2 regions of the Alicyclobacillus acidocaldarius subsp. acidocaldarius Tc-4-1 genome follow, and region 1 is predicted to be linked to the other one. Evidence: riboswitches for the same ligand, from Rfam matches in the RefSeq annotation. Region 1 holds a riboswitch; the other holds the start of a gene.
The links. Region 1 has a riboswitch for cobalamin ahead of TC41_RS09435 (ABC transporter substrate-binding protein). Riboswitches for the same ligand answer to the same signal wherever they lie in the genome.
Positions count from the first base shown of each region.

Region 1 (15,098 bases):
CTCGCTTTGCTGCCGTCAAGGCCTGTGCTACACTGATGGCGTTGCGCTCAGGGGTGCGTGTCGCCACGCAGGCCAAAGACAGCGCGAAGATGCGGAAAGGTGGGGGTCAACATGCCCATCAAAGTTCCGGACGATCTGCCCGCAAAAGAAATTCTCGCGGCCGAGCAGATCTTTGTCATGGGCTACCAGCGGGCGTTTACACAGGACATCCGTCCTCTCAAAATCTTGATCCTCAACCTCATGCCGAAAAAAGAGGTCACCGAGACGCAACTCCTTCGCCTGCTCGGAAATTCGCCGCTGCAGGTGGAGGTTACGCTTTTGCGCATGCGTTCCCACGTGTCGAAAAATACATCAGCTGAGCATCTGGAGATGTTTTATCAGACGTTTGATGAGGTCTCCGAACAGGCGTTTGATGGCATGATCATCACGGGAGCTCCCGTTGAGCACCTGCCCTTTGAAGAGGTGACCTACTGGGACGAATTGTGCGAGATCCTGGATTGGACGCGATCGGCCGTGACGTCCACCTTGCACATCTGTTGGGCGGCGCAAGCGGGCCTGTATCGGCACTATGGCATTCCGAAACGGCCGCTTGCGGAGAAGTGTTTCGGGGTGTTCGAGCACACGGTTGATCTGCGCTGCGACCTGACGCGAGGATTCGACGATCGCTTCCTCGCGCCGCACTCCCGCCACACGGACGTCGCCATTGAAGACGTCGCGCGCGTGCCCGAACTGCAAATTTTATCCACGTCGCCAGAGGCTGGCTTGTATCTCGCGGCGACGCCGGACGCAAGCCAGATTTTTGTGACCGGTCATCCCGAGTACGACGCGACGACGCTCGCAGAGGAGTACGAGCGGGACGTCGCGCGCGGAATGGAAATCCAGTTGCCGAAGAACTATTTCCCAGGCGATGATCCCACCCAAACGCCGCTCAACCGCTGGCGAGCGCACGCCAACCTGTTGTTCGCGAACTGGCTGAACTACTGCGTGTATCAGGTGACGCCGTACGATCTGAGCGGCCGCGTCCGCAAGCGCCAGCCTCAAGTGTGACGGTTTCGACACATTCTCGCGCAGATCGACAAAATCGCCACGATTTTGTCTACATTGTTCGGCGATCGCGTCCGACGGACGTCGTATAATGGTGAGCGTTGGTGCTTGGCTGTCGTTTGGGGTAGGGGGATCGTATGTCAGAAAAAGAACAGACCACGGACCTCATTGAACATCTGCGCAAGAAAATGATGAATCAGGCCGTCGAGGCTTGCAGCCTGCAGGACAGCGAAGTCATTCGACTCAGCCAGCTTTTGGACCTTCATCTCGTCGCGCTCATGCGCCTCCAGCTTGCCGGCGAAGCGCAGATGCCCGTACACTGTGAGGCGCAAGGCCACTTGCCGCCCGCATCGGGCGAAGGGCCGAGGTCGGAACGTTCGCGCATTCGCTTGCACCGCAGGCGCTTCCATGTGATTGGCCGGGCGATGGACACCACCGGCTGGTCGTAGGGCGCCTCGTTGACGCGCTGGCCGTGAACCGGTAGGCTGTCTACAGAGCCCATTGGGCAGATGTTCATGGCAAAGGATGTGCAGCGTCGGTGCACTCGTACTGGTTCTTTATAGGCTCCTTCCCAGTTCGCTCGTATAGCACGATCTTTGCGCTCGCGTTTTTGCTCGGTCTCGGCGTAACGCTGTATCTCGCCAAAATCCGCGGCAATCCCGGAGACGCGGACCACTGGTGGGGGCTCGCGCCTTGGCTTCTCGTGGGCGGCATCGTAGGCGCCCGCTTTTGGCAGGTTTTCTTTTTCGACTGGGGCTACTATTCGGCGCATCCCGGGCAGATTGTCCAAGTGTGGAACGGCGGCCTGTCGATTCAGGGCGGAATCGCGGGCGCGCTGGTGGCGGCCATTTGGTATCTGCGCCGACACCGACTGAGCTTCTTGCATTTTGCGGATATTGCCACGCCGGGCATTCTCTTGGGGCAGAGCATCGGGCGGGATGCCGACTTCATGAACGGCAGCGCGTTCGGCGCGCCCACGCACAAGGGATTTGGCGAGGTCTATCCGCCGGGCACGCTCGCGTATGAGACTTATGGAAACCAGCCGCTGTGGCCCGCAGTGACGTGGGAGGGCATGGTGGACGTCGCCCTGTTCGCGCTGTTGTTCGTGATCTTACAGCGCAAAAAGGGCTGGCCCCTCGGCTTTCCGTTTGCCTACTATCTCGTGGCGTACAATGCGTGCCGCTTCTTTTTGGAGATGTTGCGCGGGGACTCTCCGCGCGGCGTCTTCGGCTGGGATGCCGCACAGTGGACGGCGCTCGTGTCGGTCGCGGTGGGGCTGGGGCTTTTGGTTTGGGTGTTTCTCAAGGAGAAGCGAAAGACGCCGCTCGGCGTCCCCGACGCCATGGGCGAGGACAAATGAAAAAGGCGGAGCCCCTATCATCGGGCGCTCCGCCTTTGTTTTGGGCTTAATGTGGGGTTGAGCGCGTTCCCTCAGCGCGCGGACGTAAGCGCTGCGGATCCGGTCTCGCGAAAGCTGCACGTGATCTGAAGCGCTTTTCGGATGTCGTCCGCCACCTTCGCATCCGCCGTGTCCTCCACGATGTCCTGAATCATGCGGCGGGTTTCAATCTGAATCTCGCCGCCTTTGCCCCTCGACACCTCGTGCGGCTCGACGCCGAGTTCGAGTGCGAGCCATCTCGCGAGGCGAAGCAACAGGGACAGTTTCTTCGCGCGCGGATCTCGGTGATCAAAGCGGACGACCTGAGCCACGAGCTGCCATTCGGCGGGTCTGAGTCCATACAGGTCCGAGTGAAGTACCAGATACGCGGCGTGATCGCGCCATCGCTCGGGATGGACAAACGCGCCCGCGCCTTCGAGCTGAGCGGCCGTCCAAAGCACCAACCTGTCGCTTTGGTCGAGATGGAGACGCGCTGACAATTCCGCCCCGACCCGCATGGCCATGTCGGCAACCGCGCTTGCCGCGGCGCGATCGATCCGAAAGTGGCTCTGGAAATTCCGGATACTGAACTCCAGCACCGAGGGCACCACAGGATTGGCGGATCCGAGCAGACGTTCGAACAAAAGCCCTTCTCGGATGCCGCACCGGCTGACGAAGACCGAAGGGGGCTTCAGGATTCGCACGAGCGTCGCCAACACGGCTAGCCCCGTGGTGATGATTTCCGCCCTGTGCTTCGCGATGCCTTTCATCTTGCGCCGCTTGTTCACGCTCATCTGCTGAAGCTGCTTGAGCTTCACCTCGACGTACGAAGCGGGGAGCTCAAAGCCGTGCAGCCGCGGCGTCTTCCGGTGTGTTTCTGCCAGAAACAGTTTTGCCAACGCGCGCGCAGTTCCGCCGAGTCCAATGAACGGAAGGAGTTCGCCCTGGCGCACCCACGCGTGTTCCGCGAGCGCTTCCGCTGCTTGGTCGCTCGCCATTCTGACGCAAGCCTGTTCGCCGTATCGGCCGAACATCTCGCGGAGGTTAAGCGCTCCGTAAGGCAGGCTCGTCGCGCGGATCAGCGCGCGGTCCCGCATGAGCGCGATCTCGCTCGACGCTCCGCCGATATCGAAAATGACGGCATTTTGAATCGGCATGGTGTTGACCACGCCAAGAAATCCATACCGCGCTTCCTCTTCGCCCGTGAGAATGCGCAAGCGGAGGCCGGTCTCCTCTTCGATCTTCTGCTTCACGTCGTCACCGTTCTCAGCCTGGCGAAGTGCCGCCGTCGCAACCGGCATCCATTCGTCGACGTCGTGCAACACGCCTTGCCGCACGAACTGGCGCAGGCAGACGATGGCGCGTTCGACACTCGCGTCCGTCAGGCGGCGGTTCCCTGTCATGCCTTCGGCCAGTCGGACGTTCTGCTTGACTTCATACACGGGGCGATACGATTCCCCGTCGATCTCGAAAATGGACATTCGGCACGAGTTCGATCCGAGATCGACGATGGCCACGCGATTCGACATCGGTTCTTCTCACATCCACCGTTTCGCGATTTGACTTCATTTCAATCCAATGTACAGCCTCTGCAAGGCAATCGCAACGCCAGCCGAGTCAACATTTGGCGCGCCGGGCGGAGCATACGGTCGAATGGCCCGGTCACACTACAGGTGTCATCACCACCACATGAGGAGGGAATGCAAGATGGCAAACAACTCGGGTAGCAATCGCACGCTCGTTCCGCAGGCTTCGAAGGCGCTGGATCAGATGAAGTACGAGATCGCGACGGAGTTCGGGGTGAATCTTGGCCCGGACACCACCTCTCGCCAGAATGGTTCGGTGGGTGGCGAGATCACGAAGCGCCTGGTGGCGTACGCGGAGCAAAGCCTCGCGGGCCGCGCGTAAACACGCGGCGAACGAGAACGAGCTGCCAACGGGATGTCCGTTGGCAGCTCGCTTCATGGTGTCCGGATGGAGGAGAGGAGATGGGGGAGCTCGGCCATCGACCGAATGGCCGCGCTCGGCGCGCGCCCGTAGGGAAGTGTGCCGCCATCGGTTCGGCGGAGGAGACAGGCGCGAAATCCGAAGTGTTCCGCGGCGGCGGCGTCCCAGTCGTTGCTCGACACGAACACGACGTCCCGCTTTTCCGCTTTGAGCACTTGAAGCGCATGCTGATAGGCTCGGCGCGCAGGTTTGTAGGTACGAACGGGATCCACGCTCACGACGTGATCGAACGCAAAGAGAAGGCCGTGCCGGGACAACGCCGACTGGAGCGCGCGCAGCGTGCCATTCGACAGGATGGCAAGTCGCTCGCCGCGAAGCCCCTGAAGGCCCTCTGCGACGTCGGGGAACAGAGGAAGGTGGTCTTGCGCACGGGCGAGTCGCTCCACGGCCTCAGACTCGAAGCGCCCCTGCAAGACGTGCGCCACCGCGTCGCGCGTCACGCGGTCGAAGTCGCGATACGTTTCGGTGAGCGCCGCATGCCACGCCAGTTGAACCTGGACATTGCGAATGTGGGCCGCGAGTTGGGCGGCCTCATCCGCTGGAATACCTTCCTTCATCAGAGCCTGCGCCATGCCACCGTGCCAGTCGAAGAGCGTTCCATAGGCGTCAAACAGGACGAGCACAATCCGTCCTCCTTCTCTAGACCCCGCGCGCGTTTGGGTCCCAGATGACCTTGTGAAGCTGCAGGTTCAGCTTCACGTCGCGCAGGCGATGCTTCAGGATGAGCGCCACGAGATCCCGAGGCGGCATGGTATCCCACACCGGGCTCATCAGGATGGTGGCTCGCGTGGGATAGAACTCCATAACCTCCAGGGCGCGCGCGAAGTCGCGTTCGTCGGCGATCACGAATTTCACCTCGTCTCGCTCAGACAAGGACGTCAGGTGCTCGCCGATCATGCGGCTGTCTTCTCCGCTCGCGGGCAGCTTGTAGTCCACGATGAACCGCACCACCTCGCGCAGGCGCGCCGACGCGTCGCGAAACCGGACGTACGGGCGCACGTCGATGGCGCCGTTCGTCTCGATGTGCACGTCTCGAACCCACTCGATATCCGCGATGGCCTCAATGAGCAACTGCGACTTATGCCGGTGAATGAGGGGCTCGCCGCCCGTGAGGCACACGTTCGGCCAGCCAAACGCCTCGACCTGCTTAGCGATCTCTCGAAGCGTCGCGTGAAAGGCTGGGCGCTCCGGCGCATAGCTGTACGGCGTGTCGCACCACGTGCAGCGCAGATTGCAGTGGAACACCCGCACGAAGGTCGTGGGGAAGCCTGCCCGCGTTCCCTCGCCTTCCACGGTCTCGAAGATCTCGACCATGGGTAGCGAGAGTTGGCCGGGATCGCCGCGCTTGGCCTCTTCGTAGGCGTCCTCCCACGGCGCGCGGAAGGAGGCTCCGGCGGCCTTCACGACATCCACGCCCGTTCCAGCGACGCCCGACTCGTCGGCGTCTCGTACAGCTCGAGCCGCTCGAGCCTTACGTCGCGATCTCGCCCGTACGCCTCAAGCGCGCGCTCTAGCTCTTCCCACATCCAGACGATCATGTTTTCCGCCGTCGTGTTCATCGGCGGCAGGACCTCGTTCAGGTATTGGTGATCCAGTCGGCGCTTGATGACGTCTTCGAAAAGGCGCTTGAGATCGCCAAAGTCCACGACGATGCCGATGTCGTTCACGCGCCCGCTCACGGTAATCACGAGCTTGTACGTGTGACCGTGAAGATTGGCACACTTCCCGTCGTAGGCGTGAAGATGATGTGCCGCGTCGAACGTGAACTCCTTTGTCACGGCCACACGGCGGTCGTGATATTTCAACTGAGATCTGTCAATATCGGAGCCGAGCACCTGCAGGCGGCCCGGAATTCCATACGCGCTCACGCGTCTCACTCCTCGCAGAACTCCTGCCATGTTCGCCGCCGCGAGATTTCGCTCACACGACAGAGGCTGCCCCACGGGCGGATGCCCTGGCGACAGCCTGCACAAAAACTCTGTGATGTATGCTCTACAGTGCGCGATCCCGCGACGAACACTTGTATCGGCGCTGATATTCATCGCAATCCGAGTCGGTGACCCACTCGTCGCCCCACTTTTGCACGGCTTCCATGACCGGGCGAAGCGCCTCGCCCTTTGGCGTCAACTCGTACACAATCCGCACGGGCGTTTCCGCGTACACCCGCCGAACGACCAGCCCAGCCCGTTCGAGCTCTTTGAAGCGCTCGGCCAACATGCGGTCGCTCATGTTGGGAATCATATCCGAGATATCTTTAAAGCGCTTGGGCCCCTCGAGCAAGACGCGAATGATGAGCCCGGTCCAGCGCTTGCCGAGCAATGCAAACGCCCATTCGAATCGGGGGCAAATCTGCTCATGGTTGCCCATGACCATCATCTCCCTAACCTATTCTACCACAATTCCAGCGAAACTCGCACATCATCTGCCGATTTCGCGAGCGGCGTTGCACATCCCGGTCCGTTCTGGTACATCGGAGGAAGACGTCCAGCAGAGGAGTGGAGATCTTGGCGCAAAGGGACCTGCATTTGCCCTCGCCGCGCCACGTCCATGCGTCGTGGCGGGCGAAGCTTCAAGCGCGGCTCGACGCGCTCGCGAAACCTACGGGCAGTCTCGGCTCCCTCGAACCCGTGCTTTGCGACATCGCGGCCATCCAGGCCACGGAGCATCCGCGCGTCCGCCGCCCGTTCTTTCTGCTGTTCGCGGGCGATCACGGCGTGGCCAAGGACCGCCCCATCTCGCGCTACGGCCAGCACGTGACGGAGGAGATGGTGAACCACATCGCCTCCGGCCGCAGCGTGTCCACGGTGTTGGCGAGATCGTTTGGGGTCCCTTGGCGCGTCTACGACGTCGGCATGGTGTCCACGCCCAGCCATCCGGATGTTCGGCGGAGCAAGGTGGCCGCCGGCACTCGCGACTTCACGCGCGGGCCAGCGATGACCGTCGACGAGTGCGCGGAGGCGATTCGGATTGGCATGCAGGCCGTGCGCGACGCGCACGAGGACGGCGCGGATCTCGTGATCCTCGGCGAGATGGGCATCGGCAACACGACCGCGGCCAGCGCGCTCTCCGCCTGGCTCCTCGGCGTCGATGTCGATCTCGTCGTCGGGACGGGCACGGGCATTCGCGAGCAGGCGCTCGCCGAGAAGCGCCTCGTGGTGCGCACCGCACTCACCGTATGGGGCGAGCGCGAGCTCTCGTTTCCGGCGGGTGACGCGCGCTGGCTGGCCGGGCTCGCGCACCTGGGCGGCCTGGAGCTGGCGTCCATCTGCGGCGCCATTCTCGAGGCCGCCGCCATCGGGCTGCCGGTTCTCCTGGACGGCGTGCTCGTCGGAGCCTGCGCCCTGTGGGCAGAACGCGCGCGCCCCGGCGTCCGCGATTTTCTGATTGCGGGCCACCTGTCGCCGGAACCGGCGCACGCGCTCTTGCTCGGCGAGCTCCGCAAGCGTCCCCTGCTGGACCTCGGCCTGCGCGTGGGCGAGGGCTCGGGCGCGCTCATGGCGTGGCCCATCCTGAGGGCGGGGCTCGACGTGCTCGATGGCAGCGCGATGTTTTCGGAACGAGCAAGGTCAGGGAGGGATGTCACATGAGGCTGTACACGCGCGGGGGCGATGGCGGCACCACCGCCCTCATCGGCGGCGAGCGCAGGCACAAGGGCGACAGGCGCGTCGAAGCGTACGGGGCGGTGGACGAGGCCTGCGCCGCGCTTGGGCTTGCCGCGAGTCTGATGCAGGACGAGCAGATGTCGGACATGCGCCGTCTCGCGGTCTGGTTACAGCAGCGCTTGTGGGACGTGGGTGCGGATTTGGCGGCACCGCCTTCCGCAAAGGATTACGTGCCGAAGGTCGATCCGTCGTGGGTGGACGACCTCGAACCCCTCATCGACAAGTATCAGGAAGAGGGGCCGCCGCTGACTCAGTTTGTATTGCGACAGGGAAGCCCTGCGGGGGCGGCGCTCCATTTGGCGTGCACGGTCGTCCGGCGTGCGGAGCGGGAGGCGTGGCGCCTCGCCGCGCAGGAACCCGTGCCAGAAGCGGCCCTGCGCTTTCTGAATCGCCTGTCGGATCTGTTGTTTGTCATGGCTCGCGCCGCAAACGCGCGCGCGGGCGTGGACGAGATCGCGTACGAGCACAGCCCCGTCGTCTTTCGCGACGGCAAGTGATGGACAAGCGGCTCGAGGTCACTTCGCCGGCGCGCGTTGAGATTCAGGTCACCTCCGCCCGAGGTCTCGTATCCGCGGATTCAATGCGCCAGCTGGAACTCGCGCTGCCAGCCGCCGTCCATGAGCCAGGCGTAAAGCGGCGCGGACCTCAGGTACCACGTGTGCGATCCTTCGGTGAAGGTCACGACGTCTGGAACGTGCTGGATGTCCTTGGACAGCGGTTCGCCCCGGCCTGAGAAGTAGGTGGTCGGCACCAGCGTGGCGGTTGCGCCGGACGCGAGTGTGAGGAATACCTCGGGCGGATCGATATTGGCGTTCACGATGATAGGTGGGCCGGGAAGCTTCGGGATGTTCACCTGCACGGGTCGGGCCTGCTTCATCCATTTCGCGATTTCCGCCTCGACTTGGGCAGGGTGGATGGGCTCATACCCGATTCCCGCCAGGCCTGCGGTGATGGACACGCTGCGCATCTCCTGCGCCGCAGGAATCGGCGGATGGGAGGAGGATGGGCTCACGCTCGCTCGGAGGGGGCCCGAGCTTCCAGAGCTGACAGCCGCAGCCGCGACAGGGACACTCGTGGCGAGGCAAGCGGCAAGTAACGCGACCTTTTCCCACATGCGCATGACCTCCTTTTTTTCTGGAGACGTGTGTCAACCGCATTGTGTGACACGATGCCGTTTGACAAGCCATCCGCCCCCATCTACGATGGAACTCGATCCATGTCGCTGGGTGCTTCGCGCGGCAACGCGGCGAAGAGAATAGGGAAGCCGGTGAGAGTCCGGCGCGGTCCCGCCACTGTGAACAGGAAAGCGGGCTCTGTCGAGCCAAGCCGCGACGCCACTGCCATCTTCGCGGGAAGGCGCGCGGACGAAGACCTGTGAGCCAGGAGACCTGCCCAGCGACACGCGGGCGCCCTTCGAGGAAAGGCGCGAGCACGCGCGCGGGCATTTACGTCCGCCATTTCTTCGAATGGGACCGCTCCACGCACAGATTGGGGGGTCCACACGTGTTCAAACGTCCGTTGTTCCAAGGAACGGCGCTGGCTGTGGCGCTTGCGCTCGGCGCCACCGTCTCAGGTTGCGGCACGCCGCAGGCCACCACGCAAAACAGCCTCACCACGAATTCGAGCGCAGCGTCTGCCATCTCGTATCCCATGACCGTGAAGGACGACATGGGGAACACCGTCACCCTGAAACACCAGCCGATGCACATCGTGTCCGGTTCGGAGGGCACAGACGAGATCCTCGTGTCCCTCGTCCCTAAATCTCGCATTGCGCTCGTGACGACGATGGCGTCCAATCCCGAGTACTCGAATGTGGTCGCCCAGGTCAAGGGGATTCCCGCTTGGAGCGGGGACGACCCAGAGCAGGCGCTGGCCGTCCATCCCGATCTCGTCCTGGAAGCGGGCTACGTCACGAAGACCGTGCTCAATCAACTTCACCAGGCCGGCGTACCCATGTATGTGTTCAGCCTGAATGACTTCAATTCTATCGCGGACATCGAGCGGAACATCCTGACGGTCGGCCGCCTCGTCGGCGAGCCCGCCAAGGCCAATGAGGTCGTCGCCAACATGAAGCAAGACATCGCACAAATCGAAGGCGCGGTTCAGGGCCAACCGCGGCCCACCGTTCTCGACTACGGCTCGTACGGCTATACGGCCGGGCGCGACACGACCGTCGACGACATCATCCGCGACGCGGGCGGCGTGAACGTGGCGCACATCTTGAACGGGTGGCAGAAGATCACGGACGAGCAGATTGTCAAGTGGAACCCGGACGTGATCATCGACTCGTCCGACGACGCGGCCTTCCTGAAGAAACTCGCCTCCGATCCGGCGCTCCAGTCGGTCACCGCGGTGCGCGAGCATCACCTGTACGCCATCAACAGCGCCGATATCTCCTCGGTGTCGCAGTATGTCGTCCGCGCCGTGTACGACGTCGCGAAGGTGCTGCATCCCACAGCACACCTGAAGGCGCCGAAGGTGATGGCATGACCAGGCGGCGCGCCTGGGCCTTTGGAGCGCTTGCCTTCGCGCTCCTCGCCTCGGCCGCGCTTGAAATCGGCATCGGGCCTGTGATCATCCCCTTTTGGCAGATCCCGGCCGACACGTGGGCGTACTTCGCAGGCCATCGCGGCCTTGACGCGGTGGTCGTGGGGGCCATTCGCTGGCCTCGTCTCGTCGTGGCCGTGTTGGCGGGATGCGCGCTCGCGCTCTCAGGGGCCGTGCTCCAGGCCATCCTGCGCAACCCCATGGCGGACCCGGGCGTCATCGGCGTGTCGAGCGGCGGCGCGCTCGGGGCCGTGATCGCCGTCTCGACGGGGCTCGCCGCGCGCATCCAAGTGGCCACGCCCGCCTTGGCCTTCGCTTTTGGCCTGGCGGTGGCCGCCATCATCTACCGCCTTGCGACGAACGCACGGCGCACCGACATGTACCGGCTGCTTCTCGCGGGCGTCGCCCTGAGCTCGCTCTGCAGCGCCATCATCACGGCCATCCTCGACCTATCCCCACTCCAGGAGATGCAGCAGATGATGTTTTGGCTGTTCGGCGGCCTGGACGGATCGAACTGGACGGAGGCCGCGACGCTTGCGGCCGTCAACGCGCTGGCCATGCCCGTCTTTTTGCGCCTCGCCTTTGCGTACGACATTCTCACGACGGGCGAGGAGCACGCGGAGGCGGTCGGCGTGGACGTGGAGCGCATCAAGCGCGTATCCCTCGCCGTGGCGGCGCTCATCGTAGCGGTGGCCGTGAGCACGACAGGCGTCATCTCGTTTATCGGCCTCATCGTGCCGCATATCCTGAGGCGCCTTATGGGCCCGAATCACCGGCCGCTCCTCGCCGCATCCGCCCTGGGCGGCGCAGTGCTACTGACGCTGTCCGATCTCGTCGGCCGTACCGCGGTTCAGCCGGCGGAATTGAACGTCGGCATTGTGACGTCGTGCCTCGGCGTGCCCTTTTTTGTCTACCTGTTGTACCGACATGGGCGTGGAGGGGACGCGGGCTTATGATCCAGATCCAGCATCTCGACTGCCATCCCATTCTGCGGGACATCTGCGCGGAATTTGTCCCAGGTGAAATGGTGGGCCTGGTGGGCCCCAACGGCGCGGGCAAGACCACGCTCCTGCGCGCGATGGCAGGCGTGCTTCGCCCGACGGGCGGCGCAGTTCAGGTCATGGGCGAGCCCGTCCATGCGCGCGAACCCAGCTGGCGCGCTCGCCGCGTGGCGTATCTGCCGCAGTTTCTCGCGGACGACATCCCCTTTACCGTGCGCGAGTTTGTCGAGATGGGGCGATACAGCCACGCGCCGCGCGGTGTGCTTGGCAGGGCGGACGCGGCCGCGGTGGACGACGCGCTCGCCGTGATGGGGCTCATGGGGTACCAAGACACGCTGCTCGCGAATCTTTCTGGGGGCGAGCGACAGCGGGCGGCCATCGCGCGCTGCCTGGCCCAGGAGGCGCCAATTTTGCTCCTCGACGAGCCCATCGCGAGCCTCGACATCCATTATCAGCTCGACATCCTGGCCAGGCTGCGCGCCCTCGCCGGGGAAGGCCGCCTGATCATCATCGCCCTTCACCATCTGGAATTCGCTCTCGCTCACTGTCACCGCACGGTCTGCCTGCACCGCGGCCGGCTGGTCGCCGACGGATCGCCCGACGAGGTGTTCACGCCTGAGCTTCTGCGCGCCGTCTTTCGCGTGGATGCGCGCCCGTTTCGCGATCCGCACACGGGGGCCGTGCGCCTCAGCGTCAGCGCGGCGATCCCCAGTACGCCTGAATGACGTGGACCAGATTGTGCACGGTGACCGAGTGGAGCCACACGCGCCCCGGCCCCGTCAGCTCCACCAGGAACAGCCCGTCTCCCGAAAACAGCATGTTGGCGACGCCCTGCATGAGTTGGACGCGGTAGTCGATCCCGTCTGTGAACGCCGCGATATGGCCTGGGTGAACGAGCAGGCTCTCGCCCCGGGCGAGATCGCGCTCGACGATCTCGCCGTCAATCGAAAGAAACGCCATCCCGTCGCCTGCCAGGTGGGTCAGCGCCAGGCCGTTGCCGCCGAGAAAGCGGCCGATGTTGAGCGTGACCTCCACGCCGTAGTCCACCGTCGACTCCGCGCAGAGAAAGCTGTGCCGTTCTGCGATCACGCGTCCATATTGGTGCAGCGGCAGCGCGAGGATGTGCCCAGGCATGCGCGTGGTGAACTGCACCACGGATTCGCCTCGCGCTGCGCGATAGTAGGTGAGAAATACGCTGTTGCCGCTCAGCGCTCGCCGAAACATGCCGGCAAGGCCGCCCGGCGCCCGCGTCTCCATGTACGTGCCGGGCGTCATCGAGAGCAGGCATCCCGCCTCCGAAAACACGCTTTCTCCCGGTTCGAGCCGAACCTCGAGCGTCTGCATGGTGCTGCCGTGAATGTGGTAGTCCATCGGCCATCCTCCCATCCCCACGCGCTCGAGCGTGGCCGCAATTCCGTTTGGGCTATCGTACCATAGGCGGGGCGCGATGCGTGTCCAATCGCGTCGACTTGACGCGAACGCGAGACATTTATACAATGTAAATGTTAAACGGTAGAAAGATTAGCTCGTTATAAAGATTTGGCGATTTGAACGATTGAACATCAGGAGGATCGCGGATGAGAGGGGACATGGATGCGCTGACCCAGCGGTTTGCACAATCGCTCGGCGTGCTGGCGCAGGAGTTCGGCCCGCATTTGCTGAACCGCCTGCACACGGGCCTCACCGCGGGTCAGTTTTTCACCATGCAGATGATCCGGCGCGAAGGGCGGCTCAAGGTGTCGCAGCTCGCGGAGCGGCTGGAGGTGACGCCGAGCGCCATCACCGTGATGATTGACCGCCTCGAGCATCACGGCTACGTCTCTCGGGTCCGGGACGAGGAAGACAGGCGGGTGGTCGTGATTGAACTGACGGAGGCCGGGCGCGCCAAGCTCGCCGAGGTGGAGCAGGCGTGGTTCGAGATGATGCGGCAGATGGTGTCGCGGATTGAACCTGGGGCGTTTGAGCAGTGCGTCTCGGCGCTTGAGACCATGGTTGCTGCTGCGAAGCAGCTACGGATCCAATCGTACGGCGAATCGTACGGGGAAGAGACTCCTCGTCAGGAGGTATGAACTTGAGCGCTTCGTATGAGGTGCAGAGGACGAATCAGATCACCGGGTCGCGCAAGTGGTGGGCGTTTGCCACCGTGCTTGTGACCATGTTCTTCTCGTCGCTGGATCAGACCGTCGTGTCCACGGCCATGCCGACGGTCATCAGTGATTTGCACGGGCTGAACCTGTACACGTGGGTGTTCACTGCGTACATGATCACGTCGTCCATCACGGTGCCCATCTACGGAAAGCTGTCGGACGTGTTTGGGCGTAAGCCGTTTTATTTGTTCGGGCTCGTGATGTTTGGCATCGGATCCGCCATCTCGGGCCAGGCCCACAGCATGTTGGAACTCGTCTGGGCCCGTGCGGTGCAAGGCGTCGGCGCTGGGGCCATGATGAGCATGCCGCGGGCAACCATCGGCGACATCTTCTCGCCGAAGGAGCGCGCGCGTTGGATGGGCGTAATGATGGCTGTGTTTGGGCTCTCGAGCATTGTCGGGCCGGCCATCGGGGGGTTTATCACAGACAACTGGTCGTGGCGATGGGTGTTTTACGTCAATCTGCCGTTTGTCGTCGTCGCCATCGTCGGCGTGGTGTTCGCGTTGCCCACGGTTCGGACCAAGGATCAGGTCAAGGTCGATTGGCAGGGGGCGGCGCTCCTCACCGTCGGACTCGTGCCCATCCTTCTCGCGCTGACCTGGGCGGGGGAGCAAGTATCCGTGGGATCGCTTGAAATCGTCGGCATGTTGGCCGGTGGTGCGCTCGTCCTGGTGGCGTTCGTCTCCTGGGAGATGCGTGCGCCGGATCCGCTCATCGCGCCGTGGCTGTTTCGCAACCGGGTGTTCACCACGTCGCTCGTGCTGCAGTTGCTCGTGGGCATGGCGATGTTCGGAAGCCTGATGTACCTGCCCATTTTTGTGCAGGGCGTGATCGGCCTGAACGCGCAGAACAGCGGTTGGATCATGACGCCGATGATGGGCGGGTTCATGGTTGGGAGTATGGTTTCTGGACAGGTGATGTCCAAGACGGGGCGGTATCGCTATGTGGCGTGGCTTTCGGGCGCTGTAATTGTCATGGGTTCGATCCTGTTGAACCGGATTGACGTGCACACGTCGTGGCCCACCATCATGGTGGACATGGTGGTCCTGGGCCTGGGCATTGGCGCCTTGATGCCGCTCATGAACATGGCGGTGCAAAACGCTTTTCCGTATCGCGTGATGGGGACGGTAAACGCGAGCCAGCAGTTCGTGAGTTCGCTCGGCGGCGTCGTTGCATCGCCGGTGTTCGGAACCGTGTTGAATCACGCCTTTTCGAACAAGCTGAGCGCGTCTCTTCCTTCGGCGCTCTCGGCGGTGAAGGGAAAGATCGGTTCGCTCAACCCGCAGGCGCTCCTGACCTCTCAGGCGCAGAA
Region 1 is NC_017167.1:1,951,546-1,966,643, reverse strand. Features, by position in the region: gene metA (homoserine O-acetyltransferase MetA) at 112-1,047, shown strand; gene TC41_RS09490 (aspartyl-phosphate phosphatase Spo0E family protein) at 1,182-1,493, shown strand; gene lgt (prolipoprotein diacylglyceryl transferase) at 1,583-2,404, shown strand; gene TC41_RS09480 (Ppx/GppA phosphatase family protein) at 2,476-3,951, opposite strand; gene TC41_RS09475 (alpha/beta-type small acid-soluble spore protein) at 4,130-4,330, shown strand; gene TC41_RS09470 (haloacid dehalogenase type II) at 4,384-5,052, opposite strand; gene TC41_RS09465 (7-carboxy-7-deazaguanine synthase QueE) at 5,069-5,842, opposite strand; gene queD (6-carboxytetrahydropterin synthase QueD) at 5,830-6,297, opposite strand; gene TC41_RS09455 (winged helix-turn-helix transcriptional regulator) at 6,422-6,805, opposite strand; gene cobT (nicotinate-nucleotide--dimethylbenzimidazole phosphoribosyltransferase) at 6,925-8,016, shown strand; gene TC41_RS09445 (cob(I)yrinic acid a,c-diamide adenosyltransferase) at 8,013-8,588, shown strand; gene TC41_RS09440 (hypothetical protein) at 8,669-9,205, opposite strand; cobalamin riboswitch at 9,299-9,501, shown strand; gene TC41_RS09435 (ABC transporter substrate-binding protein) at 9,595-10,581, shown strand; gene TC41_RS09430 (FecCD family ABC transporter permease) at 10,578-11,594, shown strand; gene TC41_RS09425 (ABC transporter ATP-binding protein) at 11,591-12,364, shown strand; gene TC41_RS09420 (TIGR00266 family protein) at 12,333-13,010, opposite strand; gene TC41_RS09415 (MarR family winged helix-turn-helix transcriptional regulator) at 13,217-13,708, shown strand; gene TC41_RS09410 (MDR family MFS transporter) at 13,705-15,098, shown strand, end outside.

Region 2 (15,098 bases), 490 kb from region 1:
GTGTTTCGCCATACGCGGGTGGAGGACCTCGGGCGCGCCGCGGTGCGCGCGGCGGTCGAGCGCGCGAAAGGGCTCGATCCCGCCGAGATTGAGGATGTCGTCATCGGCTGCGCCATGCCGGAGGGCGAACAGGGGCTGAACGTGGCACGCATCATCTCCCTGTACAGCGGGTTGCCGGAGACCGTGCCCGCGATGACCATCAACCGCTTCTGTTCGTCCGGCCTTCAGGCCATTGCCATTGCTGCCGAGCGCGTGATGCTTGGACACGTGGAGGTCGCGCTCGCGGGCGGCGTCGAGACGATGAGCCACGTCCCGATGAGCGGCTTCAAGCCGTCCCCGCACCCGGACATTTTGCTCGAGATGCCGGACATCTACATCTCCATGGGCCACACCGCGGAGAACGTGGCCAAGCGGTTCGGCGTGAGCCGCGAAGATCAGGATCGGTTCGCGTATGAGAGCCATCAGAAGGCGTATGCGGCGCAGCAGGCGGGCAAGTTTGACGACGAGATCGTCCCCGTGGAGACGAAGGTGTGGGACATCGACGAGGAGGGACGCCCGCACGAGAAGACCATTCGGGTCACGCAGGACGAGGGCGTTCGGAAGGACACGACGCCCGAGGCCCTGGCGTCGCTCCGACCCGCGTTTTCGGTCAACGGCACCGTGACCGCAGGCAACGCCTCGCAGATGAGCGACGGCGCGGCGGCCGCGGTCGTCATGACGGCGGAAAAAGCGCAGCAACTGGGCCTGAAGCCGCTCGCCACCTTCAAGAGCTTCGCGGTCACGGGCTGCGATCCGGCCATCATGGGTATCGGGCCGGTAGGCGCCATCCCAAAGGCGCTGAAGCTGGCGGGCCTTTCGCTCGCGGACATCGATCTCTTCGAGATCAACGAGGCTTTCGCGTCGCAGTGCCTGCAGGTGATCCGGTCGCTCGACATCGATCCGGCCAAGGTCAATGTCAACGGCGGCGCCATCGCGCTCGGGCATCCGCTCGGCTGCACAGGCGCGAAGCTGACGGCCACCCTGATCCACGAGCTGCGGCGGCGCGGCGGCGGCTACGGCGTCGTGTCGATGTGCATCGGCGGCGGCATGGGCGCGGCCGGCGTGTTTGAAGTTCATCAACCCTAAAATGAGTGCAAAGAAGGAGTGAGCTGATATGGAAAACAAGACCATCGTCAAGGGTGGCGCATTCATCATTGAGGAACTGGAGCCGTCTGCTGTTGTAACGCCGGAGGGCTTCACCGAGGAACAGAAGATGATCGCGGAGACGACGAAGAACTTCATCGAGTCGGAGGTCGTGCCACATCACGAGGAGATTGAGTCCCTGAACTACGAGCTCACGGTGAAACTGTTGCGCAAGGCGGCCGATCTCGGCCTTTTGTCCGCTGAAGTGCCAGAGACATACGGGGGACTCGGCCTTGACAAGGTGAGCGCGACGCTCATCAACGAGCACGTGTCGCGCGGCGGATCGTTCGGCCTTTCGTTCGGCGCGCACACCGGCATTGGCACGCTCCCGATTGTCTACTTCGGCAACGAGGAGCAGAAGAAGAAGTACCTGCCGAAGCTCGCGACCGGTGAGTGGATTGGCGCGTACTGCCTCACGGAGCCCTCGTCTGGCTCGGACGCGTTGGGCGCCAAGACGACGGCGAAGCTGTCGGAAGACGGGAAGTACTACATCCTGAATGGCACGAAGCAGTTCATCACCAACGCGGGTTTCGCAGACGTGTTTGTGGTGTACGCCAAAGTTGATGGCCAGCACTTCAGCGCCTTCATCGTGGAGCGGACCATGCCTGGCGTGAGCTTGGGACCCGAGGAGCAGAAGATGGGTATCAAGGGATCGTCCACGCGCCAGGTCATCCTGGAAGACGTGAAGGTGCCCGTAGAGAACCTCTTGTTTGAGGTGGGGAAGGGGCACCAAATCGCGTTTAACATTCTCAACATCGGCCGCTTCAAGCTGGGCGCGGGTGCCCTCGGCGGGTCGAAGATTGCCCTTGAGACGTCGGCGAAGTACGCGAACGAGCGCAAGCAATTCGGGAAGAAGTTGTCCGAATTTCCGCTGATTCAGCGCAAGCTGGCGCGGATGAATACGCAGATTTACGCGCTGGAGAGCGTCGTATACCGCACCGCCGGACTACTTGACGCCATCCTCGAGACGGTGGACGTGACCAAGCCCGATGCCGGCGTTCAGTCGGCCAAGGCTATCGCGGAGTACGCCATCGAGTGCTCCATCAACAAGGTCTTCGGGTCGGAGGTTTTGGACTACGTCGTGGACGAGGCTGTCCAGATTCACGGCGGCTACGGCTTCATCAAAGAATACGGCGTCGAGCAGATGTATCGGGATTCGCGCATCAACCGGATTTTCGAGGGCACCAACGAGATCAACCGGATGCTCATCCCCGGCACGATGCTGCGGCGCGCGATGAAGGGCGAATTGCCGCTGTTCCAGAAGGCGCAGGCGCTGCAGGCGGAGCTCATGCAGATGGTCCCGGGCCTGACGCCGCCCGAGGGCGTGTTGGCCGAAGAGAAGCAGCTCATCGAGAACATGAAGAAGGTCTTCCTCATGGTGGGTGGCCTGGCTGCGCAGGCTCTGCAGGCGCGCGTAAACGACGAACAGGAGATTCTGGCGAATCTGGCGGACGTCGCGATTCTGGCGTTCGCGGCGGAGAGTGCATACCTGCGGGCCATGCAGCAGGTGGAGTCGGCGGGCGAGGCGCAGGCCGCACTGAAGATCGCCATGACGCGCGCGTTTGTGCAGGACGCCGTGGCGAAGGTGGAACAGGCGGCGAAGGAGAGCTTGGCGCACGTGAGCCAGGGAGATGCGCTGAAGATGCAGTTGTCCATCCTGAAGCGGCTGACGCGCCGTTCCGAGGTCGACGTGATCGCGCTGGATCGCGAGATCGCCAAGCGCGTGGTGGAAGCCGAAGGGTACGTGTGCTGAACGATAGCCGCGAAGGGAAGGTGACCCTAGATGGAGAGGCCGTGGTTGAAGCATTATCCGCCGGAGGTGCCGAGCACCTACGAGTATCCGCGCGAGAACCTGGCATCGTTTTTGTTGCACTCGGCGGAGGCTTATCCGAATCGGCCTGCCCTGTGGTTCTTCGGGTATAAGATGACCTACCGCGAGCTCTTGGACGCCTGCTGTCGCTTTGCCAACGCGATGCGAGCGATTCCCCTGAACAAGGGGGATCGCCTCGCCATCATGTTGCCGAACTGCCCGCAGGCCGTCATCGCATATTATGGAGCGCTCTTGGCGGGCCTGACGGTGGTCCAGCACAACCCCATGTATACCCCGCGCGAGTTGAAGCATCAGTTGGAGGATTGCGGTGCCCGGGTGTTGGTGACGCTCGATGAGCTGTGGCCAAGGGTGGAGGCAGTGGAAGGCGAGCTGCCGGTCGAGTATTACGTGGTGACGTCCATTCGAGACTATCTGCCACCCTTGAAATCGCTTTTGTATCCCTTGCAGATGAGCCGTCAGGGGGGCGTGCCAAAGGTGCCATATGGCCCGCGCGTGCTGGCGTGGAAGCACTGCCTCGCGAGCGCGTCGGCCGACTTGCCGAAGATCGAGATGGATCCAATGGAGGATATCGCCCTCATCCAGTACACCGGCGGCACCACGGGCGTTCCGAAGGGCGCGATGCTGACGCATTACAACCTCGTGGCCAACGCGATTCAAAGCGCACTCTGGACGTACAAGTTGCAACGAGGCAAAGAACGGTATCTCGCCGTGCTGCCCTTCTTCCATGTATTCGGAATGACCGTACTTATGAACCAGTCCATATACACGGGCGGAATGTTGATTCTTGTCCCACGCTTTCAAGCGGAGCAGGTGTTGAAGCTCATTCACGAGTTCAAGCCGACCGTCTTTCCGGGCACGCCGACCATGTACATCGCGCTGATGAATCATCCGAATCGATCTCGCTACGATCTTTCGTCCGTCGAAGTTTGCGTGAGCGGCGCGGCGCCACTTCCGCACGAGGTTCAGGATCAGTGGGAAAAGCTCACGGGCGGCAAGCTCGTCGAAGGCTACGGCTTGACCGAAGCGTCGCCCATCACGCACGCAAACAACTTCTGGGCCGAGCGCAAGCCCGGTTCCATCGGCATCCCTTTTCCGGACACGGATGCGCAGGTGGTCGATCCCGACGGAAACCCGCTCCCTGTCGGCGAAATTGGCGAACTCGCGGTGCGGGGCCCGCAGGTGATGAAGGGCTATTGGAATCGCCCGGATGAAACCGCTTCGGTGCTGCGAAACGGGTGGCTGTTCACCGGAGACCTTGCGAAGATGGACGAGGACGGATATTTCTATATTGTCGATCGCAAGAAGGACATCATCATCGCGGGCGGCTACAACATCTACCCCCGCGAGGTCGAAGAGGTTTTGTACGAACATCCCGCCGTCGCGGAGGCGGCTGTGGTCGGTGTGGAAGATCCGTATCGCGGCCAGACGGTGAAGGCGTTTATCCAGCTGAAACCGGGCATGCAGGTCACGGAACAGGAGCTCGACGACTGGTGCCGGGCCAATTTGGCCGCATACAAAGTCCCGCGGGCATACGAGTTCCGAGACAGTCTGCCCAAATCGGCCGTGGGAAAAATCCTCCGCCGTGCGCTCACGGAGGAGACCACGCGACAGGCGTGACGGCAAGGAGGGTCGCGGCGTGTCCATGTATCCAGGGGGAAATGCAGAAGCAGCGACGGACGCGAGCGTCCGCACGTTCGCCGATTTGATTGGGGCGAAACTGGTGAGCGCAGACGATGACGAAGTGGTGGCCGAGTTAGTCATCCAGCCGCATCACTGGAATCTGGCGCGCATCGTGCACGGAGGCGTGTACATGTCGCTGCTCGATTCGGCCATGGGGCTCCTCGTCAGCCTCCACTATCCGAACCGGCCCGTGGTGACGACGAACCTCAACATTCACTTCACGGAGCCTGCGAGCGAAGGTACGCTCGTCTGTAGAGCGAAGTTCATCCATCGAGCGCGAAGCACCATGACCGTGGAGGGGCGCGTGTACCTGGGAGAGGACAGGTTGTGCGCGCACGCCACGGGATCGTTTCGCGTCCTGAAGCTACCTTCTTGAAAGGATTTCGGTATCGAAACAAGGCCGTCTGCGGGCACATGTTCGCTGCAGACGGCCTTTTCACAGGTTTTTCGCCCATATCTGATGTGTTTTTTGAGAGAAGGGCTTGTCAAACACTATATCTAGTGTTACGCTAATGCCTGTCCAAAGCATGTGATGTGTCAAGGGAATGGGTGCCCGCCACGGGGCGGGTGAAAAGGGAATCCAGCGGAAATCTGGAGCGGTCCTCGCCACGGTGACGCGGATCGCGGCGGCATGGGAACTTTCCAGCCACTCGGATGTCGAAAGACGTCGACACCGGGGAAGGCGCCGTCCGCGGATGAAGCGAAGCCCGGAGACCTGCCCATTCTCGAAGGATCCGACGCTCACGAGGGATTGAGAAGTCGGCGGACCGAGGACAGTTGCGCACTTCGACTGATCCGTCTTCCGCCGTCTGCTCATCCGGGTGAGCGCCCTGGATGAGCTTTTTGTGGGCGAAACTCAAGGTTTCAGGACGAGGTGCGGGGAGTGAATGCGATGGTACACCCAACTGACACGTCGACAGGACTGATGGAGCGGACGAGTGAGGATGAACGCCGTGTGGGGCGCGCGAGCCATGCGCTAGAGGAATGGCGCGATCGCGTCAAGACCTTCACAGTGGAAAAGCGAGATGGGCGGATCGAGCCGCTGTCTCTGGACAAAATCTTCGCATTTTTAAAGCGCGGCTGCGAAGCGGCCGAGGGATGCGATCCGGAACGCCTGGCGGCGGACGTGTGGCCTCAGCTCCGGGACGGCATGCGGACGTCGGAGATTGCGCGCGTCGCGATTCAAGCGGCGGTGGAAAAGACGAGCGTCGCCGAACCCGGGTGGCAGTTTGTCGCGGCTCGGTTGTTGCTCTTCGATGCGTACAAGCAAGCGTCGCGCAATCGGGGTTATCGTCATTTGGGTTACGGGGACTTTTATCAGTTGATTGTCGAGCTGGAGCGAATCGGGCGGTACGGCACGTACATACGACAGCACTACAGCGAGGACGAGATCGCCGAACTGGCCGCCTACATCAAGCCGGAGCGAGATTACCTGTTTAACTACGTGGGTCTGAAGCAACTGCTGGATCGGTACACCATTCGCAATCTGGACAACGAGATCATGGAACTGCCGCAAGAGTTGTTCATGGGCGTGTCCATGCACCTCGCCATGAAGGAAAAGGAGAAGGTCGCCTGGGCGAAGCGATTCTACGACATGCTGTCCACGCTGCAGGCCACGGTGGCCACGCCCACACTGAGCAACGCGCGCAAACCGTTCCACCAGCTGAGCTCTTGCTTCATCGACATGCCAGAGGACGATCTCGTCAGCATCTACGCCACAGACGAAGCCTTCGCGCGCGTCTCGAAGTTCGGCGGCGGGATGGGCATCTACGTGGGCAAGATCCGGGCTCGCGGATCGGCCATCCGCAATCATCCGGGGGCGTCGGGCGGCGTGGTGCCTTGGATCCGCAACTTCAACAACACGGCTGTAAGCTGCAACCAACTCGGTATGCGAGCCGGCGCGGCGGCCGTCTACCTCGACGTGTGGCACAAGGACATTCTGGACTTCCTGCAGCTGCGCACGAACAACGGCGACGAGCGGATGAAGGCGCACGACATCTTCCCGGGCGTGTGCATTCCGGACCTCTTCATGCGGCGCGTAGAGGAGCGCGGCATGTGGTACCTGTTCTGCCCGTACGAGGTCCGCAAGGTCATGGGCTTCTCGCTGGAAGACAGCTGGGGCGAAGAGTTCGAGCGGCGGTATCAGGCGTGCGTGGAGAATCCAAAGCTGCCGCGCGTGGAGATCCCGGCCATCGAAATCATGAAGCGGATCATGCAGTCCGCGTTCGAGACGGGAACGCCGTTCATCTTCTTCCGCGACACGGCCAATCGCCTCAACCCGAACAAGCACGCGGGCATGGTCTACTGCAGCAACTTGTGCACGGAGATCATTCAAAATATGAGCCCGTCGCGCAGAATCGAAGAGACGGAAGAGGGCGGGATCATCACCACGAAGACGGAGGCCGGTGATTTCGTCGTCTGCAACCTGTCCTCGCTGAACCTGGGGCGGTGCCGCGATCTCGACAGCATTCGCGAGACCGTGCGCCGGCAGATTCGCGCGATGGACAACGTGATCGACCTAAACCATTATCCGGTGCCCCAGGCCGCCGTCACAAACCGCAAGTATCGGGCGGTGGGCCTCGGCGTGAGCGGTTATCACCAATATCTCGCGGAGAAGGGCATCGCGTGGGAGTCGGAGGCCCACGTGAAACACGCCGACGAGCTGTTTGAGTGGATCAACTTCTTTGCCATCGAGGCGTCCATGGAGCTGGCGCGCGAAAAGGGGCCGTATCCGCTGTTCGAAGGCTCCGATTGGCAAACCGGGCGGTACTTCGATCTGCGCGGGTACCGGACGCGCCCAGGTGGTCCAGACTGGGACGGCCTGCGCCGCAAGGTGGCCGAGTACGGCGTGCGCAACGCGTATCTGGTGGCCATTGCGCCGACCAGCAGTACGAGCCTGATTGCGGGCAGCACGGCAGGCATCGATCCCGTGTACGCGCGCTTTTTCCTCGAGGAGAAGAAAAACGGCGTCGTACCTCAGACCGCGCCCAATCTGAACGACAAGACGTTCTGGTACTACAAGGAGGCGCACACCATCGATCAGCGCTGGAGCATCGAAGCGTGCGCGGCACGGCAGCGGCACGCGGATCAGAGCCAATCGTTCAATCTGTACATCACGCCAGGCATCAGCGCACGGCAGTTCCTGGATCTTTACCTGTTGGCGTGGAAGCGAGGCCTGAAGACCGTGTATTACGTCCGCAGCAAATCGGTGGAAGTTGAGGATTGCGTCGCGTGTACGTCATGAGGTCACCGGCAGGCGTTGCCGCGCACAGGCGGACGAGGATCGACAGGAGGATTAGGTCATGCAACTGAAACGGACGAGGCTATTCAACGCAGAGGGCGATCGCGACTGGGGTAAGCGTCGAATTATCGGTGGGAATACCACCAACATGATTGAGCTCAACAACATCAAGTACGAGTGGGCCTACAAGCTTTATCGGGCCATGATGAACAACTTCTGGATTCCAGAAGAAATCCCCTTGGCCGACGACGCTCGCCAATACGATTTGCTGAGCGAGGACGAACGCAGGAGCTATAACAAGGTCCTGTCCTTTCTGATCTTCATGGACAGCCTGTTGACGCACAATCTACCGAATATCAACGAGTACATCACCGCGCCCGAGGTCAACCTGTGCCTCACCGTACATGCCTTCCAGGAGGCGGTGCATTCGCAGTCCTACGGCTACGTGCTGGATTCCGTCGTCAACCCGGCGACGCGAGACCAGATCTACAACGAATGGCGAAATGATGACCACCTGCTTCGGCGAAATCAGTTCATTACGGACCTGTTCGAGGAATTCATCGAGAACCCGACAGACCGGAATTTGATGAAGACCATCGTTGCCAACTACATCCTGGAGGGCGTGTACTTCTACGCGGGGTTCGGCTTTTTCTTCGTGCTGGGGCGCCAGGGCAAGATGCTCGGAACGGTTTCGGAGATCAAATTCATTCAACGAGACGAGCTGACGCATCTCGCGATTTTCCGCAACCTGTATCACGAGATCATCCGCGAAAACCCAGGCATCGTCACGCCCGACATGGAAGAAGAGTTCGTAGAGATGATGCGCACGGCCGTGCAGCACGAAATCGCGTGGGGACAGTACGTGACGCAAGGGAAGATCGTGGGACTGACCGACGCGCTCATCGACGCGTACATCAAATATCTCGCGAATCTGCGACTTCAGTCGCTGAACTTGCCCGTCCTTTACCCGGAAATCAAAGAGCATCCGATGCCGTGGATGGACAGCTTCGCTGCCATCAACTCGCACAAGACCGACTTCTTCGAACAGCGCGTGACCAACTACACGAAAGCTGGCAATCTCAACTGGGACGACCTATAAGAACTGCTTCGCGGGGCCGCCTGATGGCGGCTCTTTTTCATCCGCATGTCTGTGACGGTTCCGGGAAACCTTTGGTTGAAAAGCCCTTGGCTCGTCCTCCAGCACATCGCCGCAATTGCTTTTTTACGGCACCAGATTACAATAAATCACGTCTGACGACATCCTCGTGTCCTAATGGTTTGCGATGAAATCCGTCGAGAAATGAGGAGCGCTTCCGTATCATGCGTGGACATGACTGGTCCTGGTTGCATCCTGTCATTATCTGTGTCATCATCGCTGCGGTCGCCTATGCCATGTTTAACTTCGGCAGCGTGAAGCGGCTCGTGGTCGGCAAGCCGATGCGGACGCGCGATCTCCGCGAATCTCGCAACTTACTCGTCTGGTGGATGGCGCTGCCGGTGCTCTCCGCAGACCTGTACTCGTCGGTCGCGTACGGGCCGGAGGCGGGCATCACGGAACTGGCTGGCCTGGGGGAGAACGCGAAGTGGTTGATTCTGCCCATCACGGCCATGACGGTTCTGTTGCTGATCATTCTCATCACGTCTTATATCATGGGCGTGATTGCCTATCCGAACGGCGGCGGAGCGTACGCCATCAGCAAGGACAATTTCCAGCGTGCATGGGTTCCGCTGCTGGCGGCGAGCGCTTTGATGGTCGACTACGTGCTCACTGTCGCGGTGTCCGTCGCCTCGGGCATTCAGAACCTGGCGTCGTCGTATCCCGTTTTGCAAGGGCACGAGACATCGCTCTCGCTCTTGTGCGTGCTCATCATCCTGCTCGTCAACCTGCGCGGCATTTCAGAGTCGTCCAAGGTGTTCGCGTATCCGACGTACGTGTTCATGGCGTGCATGTTGGTGATGATTGGTGTCGGCTTCTGGGATGAGCTCCGCCATGGCTTTGTTCAGCCGCACACGCCGCCATTCGGCGTCGTGCCGCAGGGGCTGACCCTGATGCTGCTGCTCAAGGCGTTCAGTTCGGCTTGCTCGGCTCTGACGGGTGTCGAAACGATTTCGAACGCCGTCCCTATTTTTCGCGAGGGCAAGAACGGCGCCATCAAGGCATACATCGCCCTCGGCCTCGTGACGGGCGTCACGCTGCTCGGCTTCGCGTATCACCTGTACGTGAGAGGGATCAGCGTCAATCCGAACAACACGATGCTGTCTCAGTTGGCAGAAAGCTATTTCGGCCACGGCTTCATGTATCAATTCATCATGTGGAGCACGCTCGTCGTGCTGATCCTGGCCGCCAACTCGACCTTCACCGGCTTTCCGCAAGTGGCCGCCCTGCTCGCGACGGACGGGTATTTGCCCAGGGCACTTCGGCTGCGCGGCGACAGGCTGGGTTACTCGAACGGCATGATTGTGCTTGCGGCCCTGGCGTCGTTGTTGATCGAGGTCTTTCACGCGCAGACGAACAACCTGATTCCGCTCTATGCCATCGGCGTGTTCGTGGCGTTCACGGTGGCCCAACTGGGCCTCATCAAAAGGTGGGCGCGGGTCAAGGGGCGTCTGTGGCGCCTGAAGGCGGGCATCAACGCGTTTGGCGCGTTCATCACGGCTCTGGTGTCGGTCATCTTCGCGGTGACCAAGTTCACGAGCGGCGCTTGGATTGTTTTGGTTGTTATCCCGCTCATGATTTATCTGGCCATGAAGGTGCACAGGCATTATCAGGACGTCGCGGACGAGCTTCGCATCGATCTCAAGGTGGACCGCCCGCAACAACATCGCATCGTCTCTGTGGTCCTCGTTTCTGGCATTCACCGCGTGGTGCTCGACACGATTTCGTTTGCCATGAGTTCGACGCCGAACGTGCTCGCGCTGTACATCGGTTTCGACGACGAGTCCATTGAAAAGATGGAGGAGAAGTGGGAAGCGTGGGGCAATCCATGCCGGCTGGTGACGGTGAAGAGCGAATACCGCTCTCTGTTGCAGCCCTTGTCGAAGTTCATCCGGCGCCTTGAGACGTATGAAGGCGGCAAACCGGACCACATTCAGCTCTTCATCGCGCAATTCGTGCCCAAAAAGTGGTGGCACAATCTGCTTCACAACCAGACGTCTTTGCTCATTCGCGCGTGGATGTTGCGGCACAAGGATGTGGTTGTGACGACGGTGCCGTATCACCTGAAGAAGTGACGCGTTGGGCCGCGCCCCTCACATGGTGGCTGCGGCCCGCTTTGCCGAGCGAAGGAAGAGGGGGTCCATTTGATTCGCAGGCGGACGTGGCGAACGCTGCACAGCGTGCTCGAGCGAGACCGCACGTCTCTGCGCGTGCTCCCGGGCCTGCGCAACGGTGTCGGAATCCTCATCCCGCTCGTGTGGGGACTCCAGTCGGGGCATCTGCTGTCCGGCATAGGCGTCGCCGTTGGCGCGTTGGTCGCCGGGTTTGCGGGCAACACGGGAACTGCGCGACGCCGCCTGCGCACCATGATGTTCGCCACGGCGTGGATGAGCGTCACCACATTCGTCGGCGCTTTGGCCGGTCATCGCGCATGGCTCATCGTATCCGTAGCCGCGTTGAGCAGCTGGCTGGCAGGCATGATGCTCGGCGTCAGCCAACCGAGCGGACAGGTAGGGCTCCTCGCCACCAATGCGCTCATCCTCATCTCCACAAGCCCGCAGTCGATGTCCGGCGCGCTGTACCGCGCGTGTCTCGTCGCATGCGGCGGGTTGCTGCAAACCACCCTCATGTTAGCGGTCGATCTCGTCAGCCCTCAAAGCGCCGAAGCTCAGTCCGTTTCCAACGTGTATCGGAAGCTCGGCGCCTACGCCGCGTCCCCTTCGCGCCAGTCGGACCTCGAGTTGGCCGCGTCGCTCGTCGAGGCGAACGATCTGCTCCGCGACTCGTATATGCCGAAGCGACATCGTTCCCGCCTCTACCGACTCCTCGATGGCGCAGAACAAATTCGCATGTACGTCGTGGCGCTCGCCGAGATCGCGCGAGGCAGGGCGTACGCGCAGGAATTGGGTGACACCGCATTCGCCAGAGACATCTTGCGGCAGTGCGCGCCGATTTTTTCCGCCCTGGGCGATCACGTGTGGCTCATTGCTCAGGGAGACCAGCGGGCTCAACCGCTGATGTACATCCTGGAGCGAGCATCTGAAGAACTATCTTCCATCGCGCATGCGGCTCAGGGCGTCGAGCGCAAGGAAGAGACGGCGGCGCACGTCGAGGCTGTGGCGCGCTCGCTGATGGCTCTCAGGGCCGATCTCGTCCAACCGGGCGCGCTCACCTTGCCATCCGAAGCACTCGAGTCGGCCGCTTCGAAGATCAAGCAGGCCTGGCAGGCACTGAAGAGCCACCTGACGTGGGACTCCGCCATCTTTCGCCACGCGATGCGCGTCGCCATCGCCGTGGGCATCGGCGAAACGCTGGCCAAAGCGTTGCCCTGGCCGCACGGGTACTGGGTGCCGCTCACGGCGAATATCATTCTCCGCCCGGACTTCACAAGCACATTCACGCGGGGTATCGCGCGCGTGCTCGGGACGATGGCGGGGCTTCTGCTCGCGACCCTGCTGCTGACGGCCGTGCCGGACCGGACGGGGGTGTTTGCGAGCGCGTGCGTCGTGGTCTTCGGATCACTCATGTACATGTGGGTGACGTACAATTACGCGCTCTTCAGCTGTGCGCTGACCGCGCTGATGGTCGTGTTGCTGTCCATCTTCGAGCAACAGGCACCAATTCCCACGATGGCGGACCGGATGCTTGCGACACTCGCCGGCAGCGCGCTTGCCGTTTTCATCTACTTGATGTGGCCGACCTGGCAGCACGAGCAGGTGAACCGCGCGCTCGCGCAGGCCGTCGAGCGGGAACGAGACTACTTTCGCGGCGTCTTACGCGTGTTCGCAGAGGGAGGCAAAGGATCGCCGCGCAGGCTCGCGCGCGAGCGCCAGGCGGTGCGCGTATCGAGGACGAACGCAGCCGCGGCCGTCCGCCAGGTGCTGGCGGAACCCGTTGCACCGCCCATGAGCGCGCACATCATGGTCGCCATTTTGGTCGGCATGCACCGCTTTTCGGACACTTTGTTGTCGCTCGAGGCGTACACGTGGGAGGGACGTGCAGCGCGGTCCTTGACGCAGGAGGAAGAGGAAATCGCGCGGTGGGTCGATCGCGCCTTGTCCTCACTGGCGGACGGACTGCGACGTGGAGCAGGGGACATGGTGATTGATCCGACGGGTGAACTGTGGCACCAAGCGCGCGTTCGCAGCCACGTCGAGACGATGGAGGTGAACTGGCGCGCGTTGGACGTGATCGCCCGGGCGGTGGTTCGCCTCTACAACGTGATTCAGACACTAGCTCGTGTGACGCATGAGATCGATGCCGATCCGCCGCAGTCCTCGCCGTCCTAGTGCCGCGATCGCTCGGAGCGCTTCGTTTCGGTACAATAGACGCGAGAGAATCGCGCGCGGCCCGGCGTTGAACGGAGTCGCGTTGTCCTTCGTCTATAACGCCGGAAACCAGGATGCAGGGAGGGACAGCGTTGGATCGGAGACCTCATCGGACCGCCCGCATTCAAGAGTCGAAGACCAAGGACAAGCCGAGACGCCGCGGCGGATGGCTAGGCGTGTTGATAGCCACGGCGCTGTATGCGTTCGTGTCGGCGTCACTCTTGGTCTTCCACGGGCCCTTTCCTGCGCTGCGCACCTACGTGATCGACACGCTGGATGAGACGCGGCACGGGTATCTACTTCGCCCGCTGTCGCTTTTCACGCTTCCTGAGTCGGTCATCGCGGACCACGCCTTGAGCGGCAGCCTTGTGTCGGACACGCTGCCCATCTCCGACATTGTGACCCGCGACTTCAACGATGCAGACAACTCGATGCACCTCTATACCTATCACGGCAACACGTTCACGGCCTACATTCTTGTTGTGGACAACCCGAAGCGCGTGCGGGTTGCGGTGACGAAATATCTCGGCGAGCGCGGGGAGACGGTGCCGCAGCTCGTCCAGGACGCGGGCGCCGTGGCCGGCATCAACGGCGGCGCGTTTGCGGACAACAATCAGCAGGGTACCGGCGCTCAACCCCTCGGCATCACGATCGTCGACGGACGCGTCATCACAGGGGCAAACAGCACGGCCAAGTATCCCGAAATCGGGTTTACGAGCGGCGGCCAGATGATCGCTGGCGATTACTCTCTGGCCGATCTCGAGAAGCTGCATGTCACAGAGGCCCTCAGTTTCGGCCCGGTGCTCGTGTTGAACGGGCAGCCTGTAGAGGTTCCGGATCAGGGGCTCAATCCGCGCACCGCCATCGGGCAAACGGCCGACGGGAAGGTGATTATGGTGGTGACGGACGGGCGAGGGCAATTTGGTCACCTCGGCGCTTCCATGTCGGACATCACGGCCATCATGCTCCAGTATCACGCCGTGATCGCAGCGGATTTGGACGGCGGATCGTCCACGACCATGGTGTACAACGGGCGCATGGTCAACACGCCCGTGGACCTCACGGGCCCGCGCAGCGTGGCGACGGCATTTGTCGTCATGCCGAATTGAGCGATGGGGAGGGAAGCCGATGATCCAAATGGAACAGAAGCCCAGAGGCAGGCGGGTGGGGCGCCGTTTCCTCGCGCTGGCGGCTCTCTGCACCGCGTGTGAATCGCTCTTCTTCTACCATCTCAACCATCTCCTCGTCTCCCAGCAAACGGCCTCTCAGCGCGAGATCCAGGCCGCTTTGCATCGCCGAGCGCAGCTGGAACTTCTGCAGCTCAAACGCGAGTACGAGGGCGTCACCGTTTCGCCGAACGGCGAATATGCCACCTACGTCACATCGGATTCGAGTGGGTGGGATACCGTTCACGTGGTGCAATTGGAGACGGGGGCGCAGGTCAGCGAAGCGACCGACTTGTACCCGGTGCAATATGTGGACTGGCTCGGCAACGCCGAGGTGTTTGTGGGGGAGGAGCGCTCGCCTGGCAACTTGGAACTGAACACATTTTACGTGTCGAATGGGCTCCAGGCCGACGAGACCGCCGCAAGCGTGCCCGTGTTTTCCAACTTGTCGCCAGATGCGCGGATTGTGAAAGTGACGTACAGCACGGCGACAAACGACATCTTTGTGCTCATC
Region 2 is NC_017167.1:1,460,909-1,476,006, forward strand. Features, by position in the region: gene TC41_RS06865 (acetyl-CoA C-acyltransferase) at 1-1,125, shown strand, start outside; gene TC41_RS06870 (acyl-CoA dehydrogenase family protein) at 1,154-2,935, shown strand; gene TC41_RS06875 (long-chain-fatty-acid--CoA ligase) at 2,966-4,630, shown strand; gene TC41_RS06880 (PaaI family thioesterase) at 4,656-5,069, shown strand; cobalamin riboswitch at 5,224-5,430, shown strand; gene TC41_RS06885 (ribonucleoside-diphosphate reductase subunit alpha) at 5,619-7,937, shown strand; gene TC41_RS06890 (ribonucleotide-diphosphate reductase subunit beta) at 7,996-9,033, shown strand; gene TC41_RS06895 (APC family permease) at 9,255-11,165, shown strand; gene TC41_RS06900 (FUSC family protein) at 11,235-13,379, shown strand; gene TC41_RS06905 (phosphodiester glycosidase family protein) at 13,511-14,527, shown strand; gene TC41_RS06910 (hypothetical protein) at 14,547-15,098, shown strand, end outside.
Region 2: it holds a riboswitch for cobalamin, as region 1 does, so the genes downstream of both, TC41_RS06885 (ribonucleoside-diphosphate reductase subunit alpha) here and TC41_RS09435 (ABC transporter substrate-binding protein) in region 1, are expected to answer to the same signal.